2 regions of the Lactobacillus acidophilus genome follow, and region 2 is predicted to be linked to the other one. Evidence: predicted binding sites of a transcription regulator. Region 2 holds the regulator's gene; the other holds the start of a gene.
The links. The regulator HrcA, encoded in region 2, represses chaperone genes, less so after heat shock. The targets are predictions, from matches to a motif close to TTAGCACTCNNNNNNNNNGAGTGCTAA.

Region 1 (7,871 bases), 960 kb from region 2:
ATTATTCAAACAATGTACACCATTCCAACTGCTATTTTCTTCGAAGCATTCTTGAGTTTCATCGGTATTGGGATTTCAGCACCAGAAACTTCACTTGGTGTACTTCTAAATGAAGGTCAAAAGAACTTCCAATTCTTACCATACCAAATGTGGTACCCAGCAATTATTTTGTGTATCTTGATGATTGCATTTAACTTACTTGGTGATGGTTTGCGTGATGCATTTGATCCAAGAGGACAAAGATAGAAAGGATTAACCTAAATGCCAGAAGAAAGAGTTTTAGATGTTAAAAATTTAAAAATTGATTTCCACACTTATGCTGGTGAGGTTAAGGCTATTCGTGATGTTTCTTTTCACTTAAATAAGGGTGAGACTTTAGCAATCGTAGGTGAATCAGGTTCAGGAAAATCTGTTACTACACGTAGTATTATCGGCTTGTTAGCACGTAATGCTAAAATTCAGGGCGGTGAAATTAATTTCCACGGTAAGAATCTTTTAGAATTACCAGAAAAAGAAATGCAAAAGATTCGTGGTAATGAAATTTCAATGATTTTCCAGGATCCAATGACTTCACTTGATCCAACAATGAAGATTGGTCAACAAATTGCAGAGCCTTTGATTAAGCATAAGGGTGCATCTAAAAAAGAAGCTTGGGCTAAAGCACTTGAAATGATGAGGGCAGTTGGTATTCCTAATGCGGAAGAAAGAATTAATGAATACCCACACCAATTTTCAGGTGGTATGAGACAAAGAATTGTTATCGCAATTGCCCTTATTTGTGAGCCGGAAATTTTGCTTGCGGATGAACCAACTACTGCGCTTGATGTAACGGTACAAGCTGAAATTTTGGATTTGATGAAGGATTTACAAAAGAGAGTAAAAACTTCGATTATTTTCATTACTCACGACTTGGGTGTAGTAGCTGGAATGGCAGATCGTGTAGCTGTAATGTATGCTGGTGAATTCTTAGAATTCGGTGGTGTAGATGAAATTTTCTATGATCCACAACATCCATACACTTGGGGTTTGATTAATTCAATGCCTACGCTTGATAGTGATACACTTGAATCTATCCCAGGTACGCCACCTAACTTACTTGATCCTCCTAAGGGTGATCCATTTGCCCCAAGAAATAAGTATGCAATGAAAATTGATATTGAGCGTAAACCGCCATTTTTTAAGGTGACCGATACTCACTATGCTGCAACTTGGTTACTTGCACCAGGTGCACCTAAAGTTGATCCACCAGCAGAAATTCAAAGGCGCTGGAAGAAATATGATTTTATGAAACAAGAAGATAAATTACCAAAGGTTAAGTAATAACAGCAAAGGAGAATTTTATGCCAGAAAAAAAGAAAATTTTGGAAGTAAAACATCTAAAACAATACTTTAAAAATGGCCGTAATGTAACCAAAGCTGTTGATGACGTAAGTTTTGATATTTATGAAGGTGAAACCTTTGGTTTAGTTGGTGAATCTGGTTCAGGTAAGACAACTACTGGTCGTTCAATTTTACAATTGTATAATCCAACTAGTGGTGAGGTCATTTTTGAAGGTAAAAATGTGGCTGGTGTTAAGTCACGCGCTGACAAGTTAGCTTTTACTAGGGATGCACAAATGATTTTCCAAGATCCGTATGCTTCTCTTAACCCAAGAATGACTGTTGAAGATATTATTGCAGAAGGTCTTGATATTCACCATTTAGTTAAGAGCAAAGAGGAGAGAATTAAAAGAGTAGAAGAACTTCTTGAAACTGTTGGATTGAATGAAAGTCACGCCAGCCGTTTTCCTCACGAATTCTCAGGTGGTCAGCGTCAAAGAATTGGGATAGCCCGTGCATTAGCAGTAGAACCTAAATTTATTGTCGCTGATGAACCGATTTCCGCTTTGGATGTGTCAATTCAAGCTCAGGTTGTTAATTTGATGATTGAATTGCAGAAAAAGCGCGGCTTAACGTACTTATTTATTGCACACGATTTATCAATGGTTAAATTTATTTCAGATCGTATTGGAGTTATGCACTATGGTAAGTTGCTTGAAGTTGGTCCAGCTGATGATGTTTATGATCGTCCGCTTCATGACTATACTAAGAGTTTGATTTCTGCTGTGCCAATTCCAGATCCAGATGTAGAACGCAGTCGTAAACGTATCCCTTATGACGCACAAAAAGAAGAAATGGATGGTAAAGAACGCAGTATGCACGAAATTCGTCCAGGTCATTTTGTACGTTGTACAGATGATGAAGTTAAGCATTATCAACAAGTTGCGGCAAGTTACGAAGATTAAAATAAGCAATAAAAAAAGCCTCATTACAATTTGAGGCTTTTTTTATTGCTTATTAAGCTAATGAATCCCATGCAGGCAAGTCGGTAATAGGACCTTCTGCAAGTTCTTTTTGCTTATCGGTTAAATACTTCTTGTGAACAACAACTTCATATACATAGTCGTTGAACCAGTCATTACTCATAACAAAGAATCCTTTAGAACCAGATTTTTCGCCCCATGAGTTTTCGACCTTCCATTGACGGATTTCGCCATTATCTTCATCAACACCAACCAAGGTCATTGCGTGTGAAACTTCACCAACACCAGTCCTTAATCTGTCAGCTTTAGACATCTTAAGATCAACGCCGAATAAATCGTCAAGTTTGTAAAGGTTAGTATCAAGATAACCAGTCTTGCGGTCCATTTGACGAAGAACATCGTTACCAAACCATACTGCTTCACCATCTTTTAATTGAGCAATAGCAGCTGATGATAAGTATTCCATAGGTACATTTAAAAGCTTGATTCTAAGTGAGCCTTCAATGTTATCTTCTGCTGGAAGACCGTATAACTTGTTGTATTCATGATCAGGTGCATTAGTTAAAACAACATAGTCATCAAAATCAACCTCACCCATATACTTATGTAAGAATTCAAGTGGTGTAAGATTCTTGTCTAAATGATATTTCTTATCATCATCACGATATTCAAGATCAAACGTCTTAGGTGGTTCACCGACAGCGATAGCAGTCATTTGGTAAACTTCACTCAAGAATTTTTCACGAGTCTTAGCGATTTCGTCATCTTTACCATATTGCTTTAATTCACGAAGAACTAATGCGTCTTTTTTAAGCTTGTCACCAAGAGCTGTCGCAAAGCTAGTTGTATTATTAGTGTTGAAAGTTTCAGGCATTGCGTATGAAGGAACAACGCCATATTTTTCTACTAATGCGGCAGCCATTTGGAATTGTCCACCGTCTGCACCAGCAAAGTCGAGATCAGCTTTCACTTGACGAGAATCAAGAGGCATGTCAGCACTATCTAAGATACGATTGTAGAACATATTAGCACGTTCAATCTTATCCCAGAAGAAGTTGTAGGCTTGTGAGAAGGTAAAGTTCTTTGCTTTGTACTTCTTGCCAAATGCATGACGCAAAACATTTAAGGTTGAAAACTCCCAGCAACGACCTGAGTGAAGTTGGTTAGTAACGTTGTCAGTATCTAATTCCGTTGAAAAAACGCGAGTTAATTCACCTTCTACGCGATCGTTGTAAGATGCTTCGAGCACACCGCTACGTTGAGCCGCACGAGCAATAATTTTATTCTTTGGATTCTTGTTAAAATCAGCAGAGAACTTTTCTAGTTCTTGCACAGTGAGTTCATGAGCCATTAAAAAATCTCCTTTTCTCATTTTTAATCTTTTCTTAAATTAACTACTATTTTAAGCCAAAACAAAAACGGGTTCAATCATTGAACCCGTTTTAGAGAATTATCCATTTAAATTAATCAGACTTCTTGCAATAATCTAATAATTTAATCAATCTGGATAGAATTATCATCATCCCCAGCAGTTTGCTTTGGTAGGGTGATGGTTAATACACCATTATCATACTTTGCATGAATCTCATTTGCAACTACATTTGGCAATCTATAGCTTCTTGAGATACTACCTTCGCTTCTTTCTTTGTGGATGATATTTCTTTCCTTATCGTTAGTATCTTTAAAGGCTTTTCTAGTACCGGCCACGCTTAAAACGCCATCTTTGTAATTAAGTTTGATGTCGTCTTTATTCATGCCGGGCATATCAATCTTAACTACATAGTCCTTATCAGTTTCTGCAACATCTGATTGCATGATATTTTCAATTTCGCTGTCATCAAAGAAGTTTCTTGGAAAACCAAACCAATCGTTCATTGCATCCATCATATCATTGCGACGATTCATCATATCGTTTGCCATAATAAAACTTCCTTTCATTTTGTTTAGTTTCTAATTTGTAAGGATTCATTTTTTTCTTACACTGATTATTTTAGTCGTTTATTAAAAAAATTAAACTATTTAGCACTCTTTAATATTTAGTGCTAATTTCGCTTAAAAAGATGATTAAATCAATGATTAACACTTGTGGATAACTTTTGTATAATTAAAAGACAAAGGAGCAAGCATTTTATTTATGGTATATTTTCAAAAAATGACGCCAGAAGGCTATAAACAAATTGAAGATGAAATTGCACGTTTAAAGAAAGATCGTCCACGTAGAATTAAGATTTTACAGGACGCTCGTGCATTGGGAGACTTATCAGAAAATACTGAATATACTGAAGCTAAGCGCGATTTAGGACATTTACAAAGTCGGCTACGTTATTTAGATAAACAATTAAAATATGCGGAAATCGTTGAAACTAAAGATGACGGTAAAGTAGATCTAGGTAAGACTGTTGTATTAAAGTTTGACGATGACGATGAAACCGAAGAATATAAGATTGTCGGCCGGATGGAAGCAAATTTAGAGGATGGTAAAATCTCTTTTGACTCACCACTTGGGCAAGCAATTATGAAAAAAGAAGCAGGGGTAACTTCAATTGTTGAAGCACCTGCTGGAGAATATAAAGTAACAATTGTAGAAGTAAAATAACAATTATTCAATAAACTGTACTTTTTTGGTATAATATTGGATTTGTAGGACACTATCCAGATTAGGAGTGAGACGCTTTGAATACGCCAGAGTCAAGAGAAGGCAATATTATTCGCTATGCGGTATATTTAATAGGTTATGTGCTGGTTTTTGCTGTAATAAAGCTAGTTACTAGAAAGTCGCCGTTGCATATTTGGGACTTGATTTTGTTCGGTCTAATTGCAGCAATGGTTTTACTATTTTATATTTATCGCTTTAATCGAGAGCAGCGCTTTTTTGCCCGTGATTTTAAATTACCTTGGCTCGGAAATTTTTCAGTAGTTGTCTTATTAACTTTGATAATTACGGCAACAAGAATTACTATTTCGTATTTACAAGCGTATGGCAAAATTAATTATTATGATTTTCAGGCGATCTACTTAAAGAATCAGTCTAATGATATGTTTTGGTTCTTGATTGTAGTAGAAGGAATTATATTACCGATTTTGCAGGAATTTTTGGCAACAGGTTTTTTATTTAATTATGCGTTTCGTAATAATGCTAAAAGAGCGGCAGTAACGGGAATTATTATTTCAGGCTTGATTTTTAGCTTATTGAATTATCAAAGTTCAATCGAAACTTTCGCAATTGAAGCAGCCTATGGAATGTTGTTTGCCTGGAGTTACTTATATTCTCAAACGCTTTTTCTTCCAATGTATCTGGCAATAGTAAGTGGCGTTTTAACTGTGATTATGGTTTAAGAGCAAAAAATAAAGGATGAGACAAAGTCTAATGTCTCATCCTTTATTCTTTTAAGCGGATAGCGTGAATCGAACCCGCATCTACAGCTTGGGAAGCTGTCGTTCTACCATTTAACTATACCCGCAATCTGCTTTTATTTTATCATTCTTTTTCTGAATAAAGCAATTATTTTTTTCTGGGTATTTTTTCTACTTGAAGAGTAATATTTTCCCGATTTATTAAACTGGTAAAATTTTGAAAAAGCCAACGCCGAAGTTCTTGAGGTTCAATTACTAAAGGCATTCGATTATGAATCGGCTGCATTGTTGAATTGGGTTTGGTCGTGACCATTGCAAAATTATTTTGATCATAAATTCCAGCAATCATTGTAATTGGCTGCTTACTTTTGAAACTATAACGTTCATAATAACTTTTGCCGTTTGATGCGTGATAAGTATTTTTGGAATATTCGAAAAATTCATTAGTTAAAATTAAACAACGTTGTTTAGCAAATGATTCGTCCCACATTGAAGGCTTCGTTTCATAAAAGCGCTCAATTCTAGCATTGAATAAAGGTTTACTATCTACTGGACTGGGGTAGCCCCAATTTTTATTGATGAGTTGTAGTTTTTGGTCTTGATAAAGCAAAACTGGCGCAATTTGATTAGGAAAAATGTCTTTTTCTTCGAAAATATCTATTTGAGGTTCGACTAAAGGTAAGTTTAAATCTGCATTTAAGTATTTTTTTATTTGGGCCAATTTGGGTAGACGAAATTGATTACACATGCTTATATCCTTTCACTAGTGATAGTTTAATCATAGCTTAATTTTTGTTAAAATTAGGTAATTAAGCAATAAATACAAAAAATAAATTTAGAAAAGAGCAAGATTATGGCAAAAGAGATTTTATTAACCGGTGACCGTCCAACTGGTAAGCTTCATATCGGTCACTATATTGGTTCATTAAAAAACAGAGTAAAATTACAAAATTCTGGTAAATATGATCCATATATTATGATTGCAGATACTCAAGCTTTAACTGATAATGCTCGTAATCCTGAAAAAATTCGTAATAGCTTGATTCAGGTGGCATTAGACTATTTAGCTGTAGGTATTGATCCTACTAAGTCAACTATCTACGTTCAATCTCAAATCCCAGCACTATTTGAATTGACTTCATATTACATGGATCTTGTATCAGTAGCGCGTCTTGAAAGAAACCCTACTGTAAAAACTGAAATTAAGCAAAAAGACTTTAAGGATTCTATTCCTGTCGGATTTTTAAATTATCCGGTTTCTCAAGCTGCAGATATTACTGCATTTAAGGCGACTTTGATCCCTGTTGGTGATGATCAAGAACCAATGCTTGAACAAACACGTGAAATTGTAAGAACTTTTAACCGTGTTTACAATACTGATATTTTAGTTGAACCAAAGGGGTACTTCCCACCTAAGGGCCAAGGTCGTCTTCCAGGTCTTGATGGTAATGCTAAAATGTCTAAGTCTCTTGGCAATGCTATTTATCTTGCAGATGATGCTAAGACTGTTCAAAAGAAAGTTATGTCAATGTACACTGATCCAAACCACATTCATGTTGAAGATCCAGGTAAAGTTGAAGGTAACACTGTATTTACTTATCTTGATGTATTTGATCCAGATAAGGATAAGGTAGCAGAACTTAAAGCAGAATACCAAAAGGGTGGCTTGGGTGACGTCAAGATTAAGCGTTACTTAAACAAAGTGCTTGAAAATGAACTTGCACCAATTCGTGAACGCCGTGAAAAATTTGCACAAGATGAAGATGCAGTTTATGAAATGCTTTTGGAAGGGTCAAAGAAAGCTAACAAAGTTGCTAACGAGACTTTGGAAGAAGTTCGTGATGCCATTGGTTTAAACTATTTTAAAAATAGATAATTTTGAAAAATAAGAGGTAAATCATGCACGATCGAATCCCTTGGAAACAATATTTTATGATGCAGGCACTGGTTATTGCCCAACGGTCAACTTGTAATCGGGCGTTAGTAGGTAGCGTTTTAGTTAAGGATAATCGCATCATTGGGACAGGTTATAATGGCTCTGTTTCAGGTCAACCTCACTGTGATGAAGTAGGCCATCAGATGGTTGATGGGCACTGCGTTAGAACTATTCATTCAGAGATGAATGCAATTATTCAATGTGCAAAATTTGGTGTTTCAACAGATGGTACTGAAATTTATGTAACGCATTTTCCTTGCTATAATTGCTGTAAATCT
Region 2 (7,871 bases):
TTAGAGTGGGCTAACCATAAGGTTATTCCTAAAATAGGTGTTTATGCAACAAAAACTAAAGTTAATGGCAAATGGCATGAATCAATGACCAGTGTTGGTTATAATGTTACAATTGGTCAAAATAAACGTATTTATATCGAATCTAATATTTTTGACTTTGATGAAGATATTTATGGTAAACCCATTGAAATTAAATGGTATAAGTATACTCGTGGAGAAATAAAGTTTGCTGGTTTAGATGAACTAAGAGAGCAACTTGAAAAGGATCAAGATGAAATTAAAGCATATTTTGCTAAATAAAGTTGAAAAATGATTTTATTCGTGATAATCTTTTCTTAATCAATTGAAATTTACTGAAGAAAGAGGGATCGCCGTTGCGTCTGTAATCTTGCAAATGAAGCATAGTTGAACAATGTACTTTTTGGTAGATGGTGAGATTATGCACTTTTGGCAAGATTGACATAGACGGGATGCCTCTTTTTTGCGCATAAAAGTAGGGAGTCTATGCTTGTTAAAAGTGTGAACTCCCTTTTTTACGTGAGGTGATTTCATGAGCAATATTAAGATATCTAATCTTTCATTTAGATATGAAGATGCTAGCGAAAATATTTTTAATGACTTGAATTTGAATTTGGATAGTAGCTGGAAGTTGGGCTTAGTAGGTAGAAACGGTAGAGGTAAGACTACATTTTTAAATTTACTAAGAAAGAAACTAAAAGGGATAGGTAAAATTGAAAGTAACTTGGATTTTTCATATTTTCCAATTACTATAAAAGATCTAAAAAATATTACTTTGTATGAATTACAAGAGCAGGTTAGCTTTGAACAATGGGAACTTGAGCGAGAAATGAATTTGTTAGCTGCAAATCCAGATTTACTTTGGCAACCATTTAATACCTTGAGCGGTGGGGAACAAACTAAGATACTACTAGCTTTATCTTTTACTGATAGGGATGCATTTCCATTAATTGATGAGCCAACTAACCATTTGGATGAAGCCAGTCGTTTGCAAGTCGCACAATATTTGAAGAAGCATGATAAAGGCTATATCGTGGTAAGTCATGACCGTGATTTTTTGAATCAAGTGACAAACCATATTTTGGCGATTGAAAATACTGAGATTCATTTGTATCAAGGTAATTATGCCAGTTATGAGGATACGAAAAATAAAAGGGATCAATTTAACCGCGATAAAAATGAAAAGCTAAAAAAGGAAGTTAGACGTTTGAATGAAAGCCAATTACGTTTAAAGAACTTTTCTAGTAAGTCTGAAAATAAGAAGAATGCCAAAGCACATCATAATGAAATTCATGCGGATATTGATAAAGGCTTTTTAAGCCATAAGTCAGCTAAAATTATGAAAAGATCTAAAAGTTTATCTAAAAGAATGGATAAAAACATTGAGGCTAAAAAAGGTTTGATGACTAACATCGAAGATACACCTGATCTAACGATGAATTTTCAGCCAAATTATCATCATACCTTACTTGAAACGCAACAATTATCTTTGAAAATAGAAGATAAACCTCTCTTTAAAGATTTAAACATGGTTGTTAAAAATCAAGGCATTGTATCTTTGGAGGGTAAAAATGGTACTGGTAAATCCACTTTTCTCAAATTAGTATTGGATCAAACAATTGACGTTTCATATCAAGGTAAATTAATTTTAACGAATGGTTTGCAAATATCATATTTGCCACAAGATTTTACTGAATATACTGGTACATTAAAAGAATTCGCTGCAAAGCAAAAGATCTCCTATGAAGAACTGCTCAATAATTTAAATAAAATGGGTTTTCCAAGAGAAAGCTTTAATACTAAAATTGAAGAAATGAGTATGGGTCAACAAAAACGTGTCGCTTTAGCTAAGTCATTAGTAGAACCTGCTGATTTATATTTGTGGGATGAGCCTGCAAATTACCTAGATGTGTTTAATCAAGACCAATTGATTAATTTGTTAAAGCAAGTTCAACCAGCGATGATTTTAGTTGAACATGATGAATACTTTATTGAACGAGTAGCTAATCAAAGAATTACTTTAAACTTGAAGAAAAAAGTTTAAAATAAATTAGCACTCAGGTTGCATTATTGCTAATTTCTAGTATAATATAATCTGTTAGCACCTGATAGATGTGAGTGCTAAAAGTGAGGGCGATATATAATGTTGACCGAACGTCAAGAACTTATTTTAAAAACGATAATTATGGACTTCACACAGACACATGAACCAGTTGGTTCTAAGACAGTGATGAATCAGTTGCCAATCAAAGTATCAAGTGCGACTATTCGCAATGAAATGGCAGTTCTAGAAGATCAGGGGCTAATTGAAAAAACTCACTCTTCTAGTGGCCGTATTCCTTCAAGTGAAGGATATCGCTATTATCTTGATAACTTGGTTGAGCCGCTTAAATTACCGGAGTCCGTTTATAATACAATTGGAAGTCAACTAGATCGACCTTTTCATCAGGTAAACGAAATTGTCCAAGAAGCGGCAAGAATTTTATCAGATTTAACCAATTATACTGCATTTGCTGAAGGACCTGAGAAACGTGACGTTAAAGTTACAGGCTTTAGAATTGTTCCATTATCCTCAAGACAGGTAATGGCAATTCTGGTCACAAGTGATGGCAATGTTCAGAACCAGGTTTATGCTTTACCTCATAATATTTATGGGGAAGAAATTGAAAAAGCTGTTCATATGATTAATGATCAGTTAGTTGGTAAGAGTTTAAACGAAATAAATGTTTCTTTACTTAGTGAACTTGCTAAAAGTGAGCTAGGCGGAGAACATGTGACTGAGCTGCTTAGTTTAGTTGAAGACGTTTTAAAAGATGCTGCGAGTGAGCAGATGTATGTTGATGGACAAATAAATCTATTAAATAATACATCTGAGCATAATGTGAAGGATATTCGTTCACTTTATGAATTGATCGATCATGATAATTTGTTTTCTAATTTGATGGATAGTAAAGCAGATTCCAAAGATAAAAATTATCCAATTAAAGTTAAATTAGGATCAGAATTACCAAATGATTTATTAAAAAATTACAGTTTGCTGACTGCTGAATATAATGTTGGTTCTCATGGTAAAGGGACAATTGCTTTATTAGGTCCAACTAACATGCCATATTCGCAGATGATCGGACTTCTAGAATATTTCAGAAATGAATTAGCTAAGAAGTTACTTGATTATTACGGCAAATTTCAATAGAGGAGGTTAGCCGTGAGTAAAGAAGAGTTTCCAAGTGAAAAAAATTTGGATAAAGAAGAAAACACTTCTAAGCCTAAAAAAGCAGTGAAAAAAGAAGCGGCTAAAGGCGAAGAAACAAAAAAGAATAATGAAAATCAGAAGTTAGCTAAAGAAATAGCTGATTTAAAAGAAAAAAATAAAGACTTAGAAGATAAGTATTTGCGTAGTGAAGCGGAAATTCAAAATATGCAAAACCGTTATACCAAAGAACGTGCGCAACTTATCAAATATGAATCTCAAAGCTTAGCTAAAGATGTTTTGCCTGCAATGGACAATTTGGAAAGAGCGTTAAGTGTAGAAGCCGATGATGATGTATCTAAACAATTGAAAAAGGGTGTTCAAATGACCCTTGATGCACTTGTTAAAGCAATGAAAGATCACGGTGTTGTTGAGATTGAGGCTGATGGCGTTAAATTTGATCCGACATTACATCAAGCTGTGCAAACCGTAGCAGCTGAAAATGATGATCAAAAAGATCACGTCGTTCAAGTTTTACAAAAAGGATATCAATATAAGGATCGTACACTAAGACCAGCAATGGTTGTAGTTGCACAATAGGGAGGAAATTTATAAATGTCAAAAGTTATTGGTATTGACCTCGGAACTACTAACTCAGCAGTTGCAGTTCTTGAAGGTAAAGAACCTAAGATTATTACTAATCCAGAAGGTAATCGTACTACTCCATCTGTAGTTGCATTTAAAGATGGTGAAATTCAAGTTGGTGAAGTAGCAAAGCGTCAAGCTATTACTAACCCTAACACTATTGTTTCAATTAAGCGTCACATGGGTGAAGCTGATTACAAGGTTAAGGTTGGCGACAAGAGCTATACACCACAAGAAATTTCTGCATTTATTTTGCAATACATTAAGAAGTTTTCAGAAGATTACTTAGGTGAAGAAGTTAAAGACGCAGTTATTACTGTTCCTGCTTACTTCAACGATGCTCAACGTCAAGCTACTAAAGATGCTGGTAAGATCGCTGGTTTAAATGTTCAAAGAATTATCAACGAACCAACTGCTTCAGCATTGGCTTACGGCTTGGACAAAGATGATGACGACGAAAAGGTTTTAGTATATGACCTTGGTGGTGGTACTTTCGACGTTTCCGTTCTTCAATTAGGTGACGGTGTCTTCCAAGTATTGTCAACTAACGGTGATACTCACCTTGGTGGTGACGACTTTGATAACCGTATTATGGATTGGCTTATTAAGAACTTTAAGGATGAAAATGGCGTTGACTTATCTAAGGATAAGATGGCTATGCAACGCTTAAAGGATGCATCAGAAAAAGCTAAGAAAGACTTGTCAGGTGTATCATCAACTCACATTTCACTTCCATTTATTTCTGCAGGTGAAAGTGGTCCACTTCACCTTGAAGCTGATTTGACTCGTGCTAAGTTTGATGAATTAACTAATGACTTGGTAGAAAAGACTAAGATTCCATTTGACAATGCATTAAAGGACGCAGGCCTTACTGTTAACGATATTGATAAGGTTATCTTAAACGGTGGTTCAACTCGTATTCCCGCTGTACAAAAGGCAGTTAAGGAATGGGCTGGCAAGGAACCTGACCACTCAATTAATCCTGATGAAGCTGTAGCATTAGGTGCAGCTATTCAAGGTGGTGTTATCTCAGGTGACGTTAAAGACATTGTTTTACTTGATGTTACTCCATTATCACTTGGTATTGAAACTATGGGTGGTGTGTTCACCAAATTAATTGACAGAAACACTACTATTCCAACTTCAAAGAGTCAAATCTTCTCAACTGCTGCAGATAATCAACCAGCTGTAGATGTTCATGTATTACAAGGTGAACGTCCAATGGCTGCAGATGATAAGACACTTGGTCGATTTGAATTAACTGATATTCCACCTGCACCACGTGGCGTTCCTCAAATTCAAGTTACCTTTGATATCGATAAGAATGGTATCGTAAATGTATCTGCTAAGGATATGGGTACTGGTAAGGAACAAAAGATTACCATTAAGAGTTCATCTGGTTTATCAGATGAAGAAATCAAGCGTATGCAAAAAGACGCTGAAGAACACGCTGAAGAAGACAAGAAACGTAAAGATGAAGCAGATCTCAGAAATGAAGTTGATCAATTGATCTTTACAACTGAAAAGACTTTGAAGGAAACTAAGGGTAAGGTATCTGACGAAGATACTAAGAAGGTTCAAGAAGCTCTTGATGACTTGAAGAAAGCTCAAAAAGATAATAACTTGGACGAAATGAAAGAAAAGAAAGATGCTTTATCAAAAGCTGCTCAAGATTTAGCTGTTAAGCTTTACCAACAAAATGGTGGTGCTCAAGGTGCAGCTGGTCAAGCAGGTCCTCAAGGCGGCAACCCAAATGATGGTAACAATGGTGGTGCCCAAGATGGTGAATTCCATAAGGTAGATCCTAACAAGTAATGGGTTTATAATTAAACAAAAAGAGAAAAGAACTACCCATTGAGTAGTTCTTTTCTTTTGAAAACGATAAGGAGTTCAATTGCATGGCACAAGAAGATTACTACAAAGTACTTGGCGTAGATCGTGACGCCAGTGATCAAGAAATTAGTAAAGCATATCGTAAGTTAGCGAAAAAATATCACCCAGACTTGAATCATGAACCTGGTGCAGAAGAAAAATACAAGCAAGTAAACGAAGCTTATGAAGTTTTACACGATAAGCAAAAGCGTGCACAGTATGATCAATTTGGCTCTGCTGGTGTCAATGGTCAAGGTGGCTTTGGTGGTGCAGGTCAAGGATTCGGGGGAGCTGGGTTTGATACCTCTGGTTTTGGCGACTTTGGTGACATTTTTGGTGATATCTTTGGTCAAGGTGCTCGTCAGCAAAGGGTAGATCCAACGCAACCACAACGTGGTCAAGATTTGGATTATACATTGACTATTGACTTTATGGATGCAATTAATGGTAAAAAGACGCAAGTTAGCTATACTCGTGATGAAACTTGTGAAACCTGTGGCGGTAATGGTTGTGAAAAAGGTACTCATCCTATTACATGTGATAAATGTCATGGTACTGGTGTAATGACTGTTACCCAACAATCAATGCTAGGTATGATTCGTCGCCAAACCACTTGTGACAAGTGTAATGGACGTGGTGTAATTATTGAACATCCATGTAAGACTTGCGGTGGTAAAGGTACCGTTGAACGCAAGAATACCATTGAAGTTGATATTCCAGCGGGTATTGACAATGGTCAACAACTTCGTTATCAAGGTCAAGGTGAAGCTGGACGTAATGGTGGCCCATACGGTGATTTGTATATTAGCTATCGCATTAAGCCTTCTAAGGACTTTGAACGTCGTGGCCAAAATATTTATACAGAAGTACCAATTTCATTTGCTCAAGCTACTTTAGGTGATGAGATTACTGTTAAAACAGTTCACGGGGATGCAAAATTAACTATTCCAGCAGGTACGCAACCTAACAAGAAATTTACTCTTCGTGGTCAAGGTGTACCTTATCTTCGCGGCAATGGTAATGGTGATCAAATTACTACAGTTAATATTGTTATTCCAAAACATATTAATGATAAGCAGAAAGAAGACTTAACTAACTTTGTTCATGATGGTGGCGGAAATATTACCCCACAAGAAAAAGGATTTTTCGAAAGACTTAAAGACAAACTTAGTGGTGAATAGTATTTATAATGAAAGGCACTAATGTTACGTAATTTTCGCAACATTGGTGCCTTTTTTAGTAAAGCCAGTACTTTAGTACCGGTGTAGTATAGACTTTGCTATAATAATAAAGATAGTAAAGGGTGAGAAAAATTTATGGATATAAAAAAATTAAAAGATTATCAAAATCACATTCGTAACTTTTCAATTGTTGCCCATATTGACCATGGTAAGTCAACAATTGCTGACCGAATCTTAGAGTTAACAGATACAGTATCTGAAAGACAATTAAAAAATCAAATGCTTGATGATATGCCACTTGAAAGACAACGTGGTATTACCATCAAGATGAACTCGGTTGAAGTTAAGTATCATGCCAAAAATGGCGAAGATTATATTTTCCACTTAATTGATACACCAGGACACGTAGACTTTTCATATGAAGTATCACGCTCCTTAGCTGCATGTGAAGGTGCATTATTGGTGGTTGATGCTTCACAAGGTGTTCAAGCACAAACTTTAGCTAATACTTACTTAGCCATTGATGACGATTTGGAAATTGTACCAGTAATCAATAAAATTGATTTACCTTCTGCTGATCCAGAAAATGCTAAAGAAGAAATCGAGGAAATGTTAGGTCTTGACGCTTCAGACGCTGTTGAAGTATCTGGGAAAACAGGTCAAGGAATACCTGAATTATTGGAAAAGATAGTAACTGACATTCCTGCACCATCAGGTGATATTGAAGCGCCACTTAAAGCACTTATTTTCGATTCAAAATATGATGATTATCGTGGGGTTGTTTTATCAGTTAGAATTGAAGATGGTACAGTTAAGCCCGGTGATAAGATTCAAATTATGAATACTGGCAAGGAATATGAAGTTACTGAAGTTGGTGTTTCAAGTCCTCATCCAGTAAAGAAAGATATTTTAATCGCTGGTGATGTAGGATATATTACTGCCAACATTAAATCAGTTCGTGAAAC

Region 1: a site for HrcA is predicted at 4,323-4,349, ahead of SO785_RS07735 (Hsp20/alpha crystallin family protein). Genes of this name have one in related genera too.

Annotation. Positions count from the first base shown of each region.
Region 1 covers NZ_CP139575.1:1,599,194-1,607,064, reverse strand. The annotation lists gene SO785_RS07755 (ABC transporter permease) at 1-246, shown strand, start outside; gene SO785_RS07750 (ABC transporter ATP-binding protein) at 262-1,320, shown strand; gene SO785_RS07745 (ABC transporter ATP-binding protein) at 1,341-2,285, shown strand; gene SO785_RS07740 (C1 family peptidase) at 2,338-3,654, opposite strand; gene SO785_RS07735 (Hsp20/alpha crystallin family protein) at 3,798-4,223, opposite strand; gene greA (transcription elongation factor GreA) at 4,438-4,899, shown strand; gene SO785_RS07725 (CPBP family intramembrane glutamic endopeptidase) at 4,977-5,639, shown strand; tRNA gene SO785_RS07720 (tRNA-Gly) at 5,694-5,764, opposite strand; gene SO785_RS07715 (SOS response-associated peptidase family protein) at 5,806-6,405, opposite strand; gene trpS (tryptophan--tRNA ligase) at 6,511-7,533, shown strand; gene SO785_RS07705 (ComE operon protein 2) at 7,557-7,871, shown strand, end outside.
Region 2 covers NZ_CP139575.1:585,127-592,997, forward strand. The annotation lists gene ribF (riboflavin biosynthesis protein RibF) at 1-300, shown strand, start outside; gene abc-f (ribosomal protection-like ABC-F family protein) at 551-2,062, shown strand; gene hrcA (heat-inducible transcriptional repressor HrcA) at 2,162-3,211, shown strand; gene grpE (nucleotide exchange factor GrpE) at 3,224-3,808, shown strand; gene dnaK (molecular chaperone DnaK) at 3,824-5,668, shown strand; gene dnaJ (molecular chaperone DnaJ) at 5,752-6,906, shown strand; gene lepA (translation elongation factor 4) at 7,042-7,871, shown strand, end outside.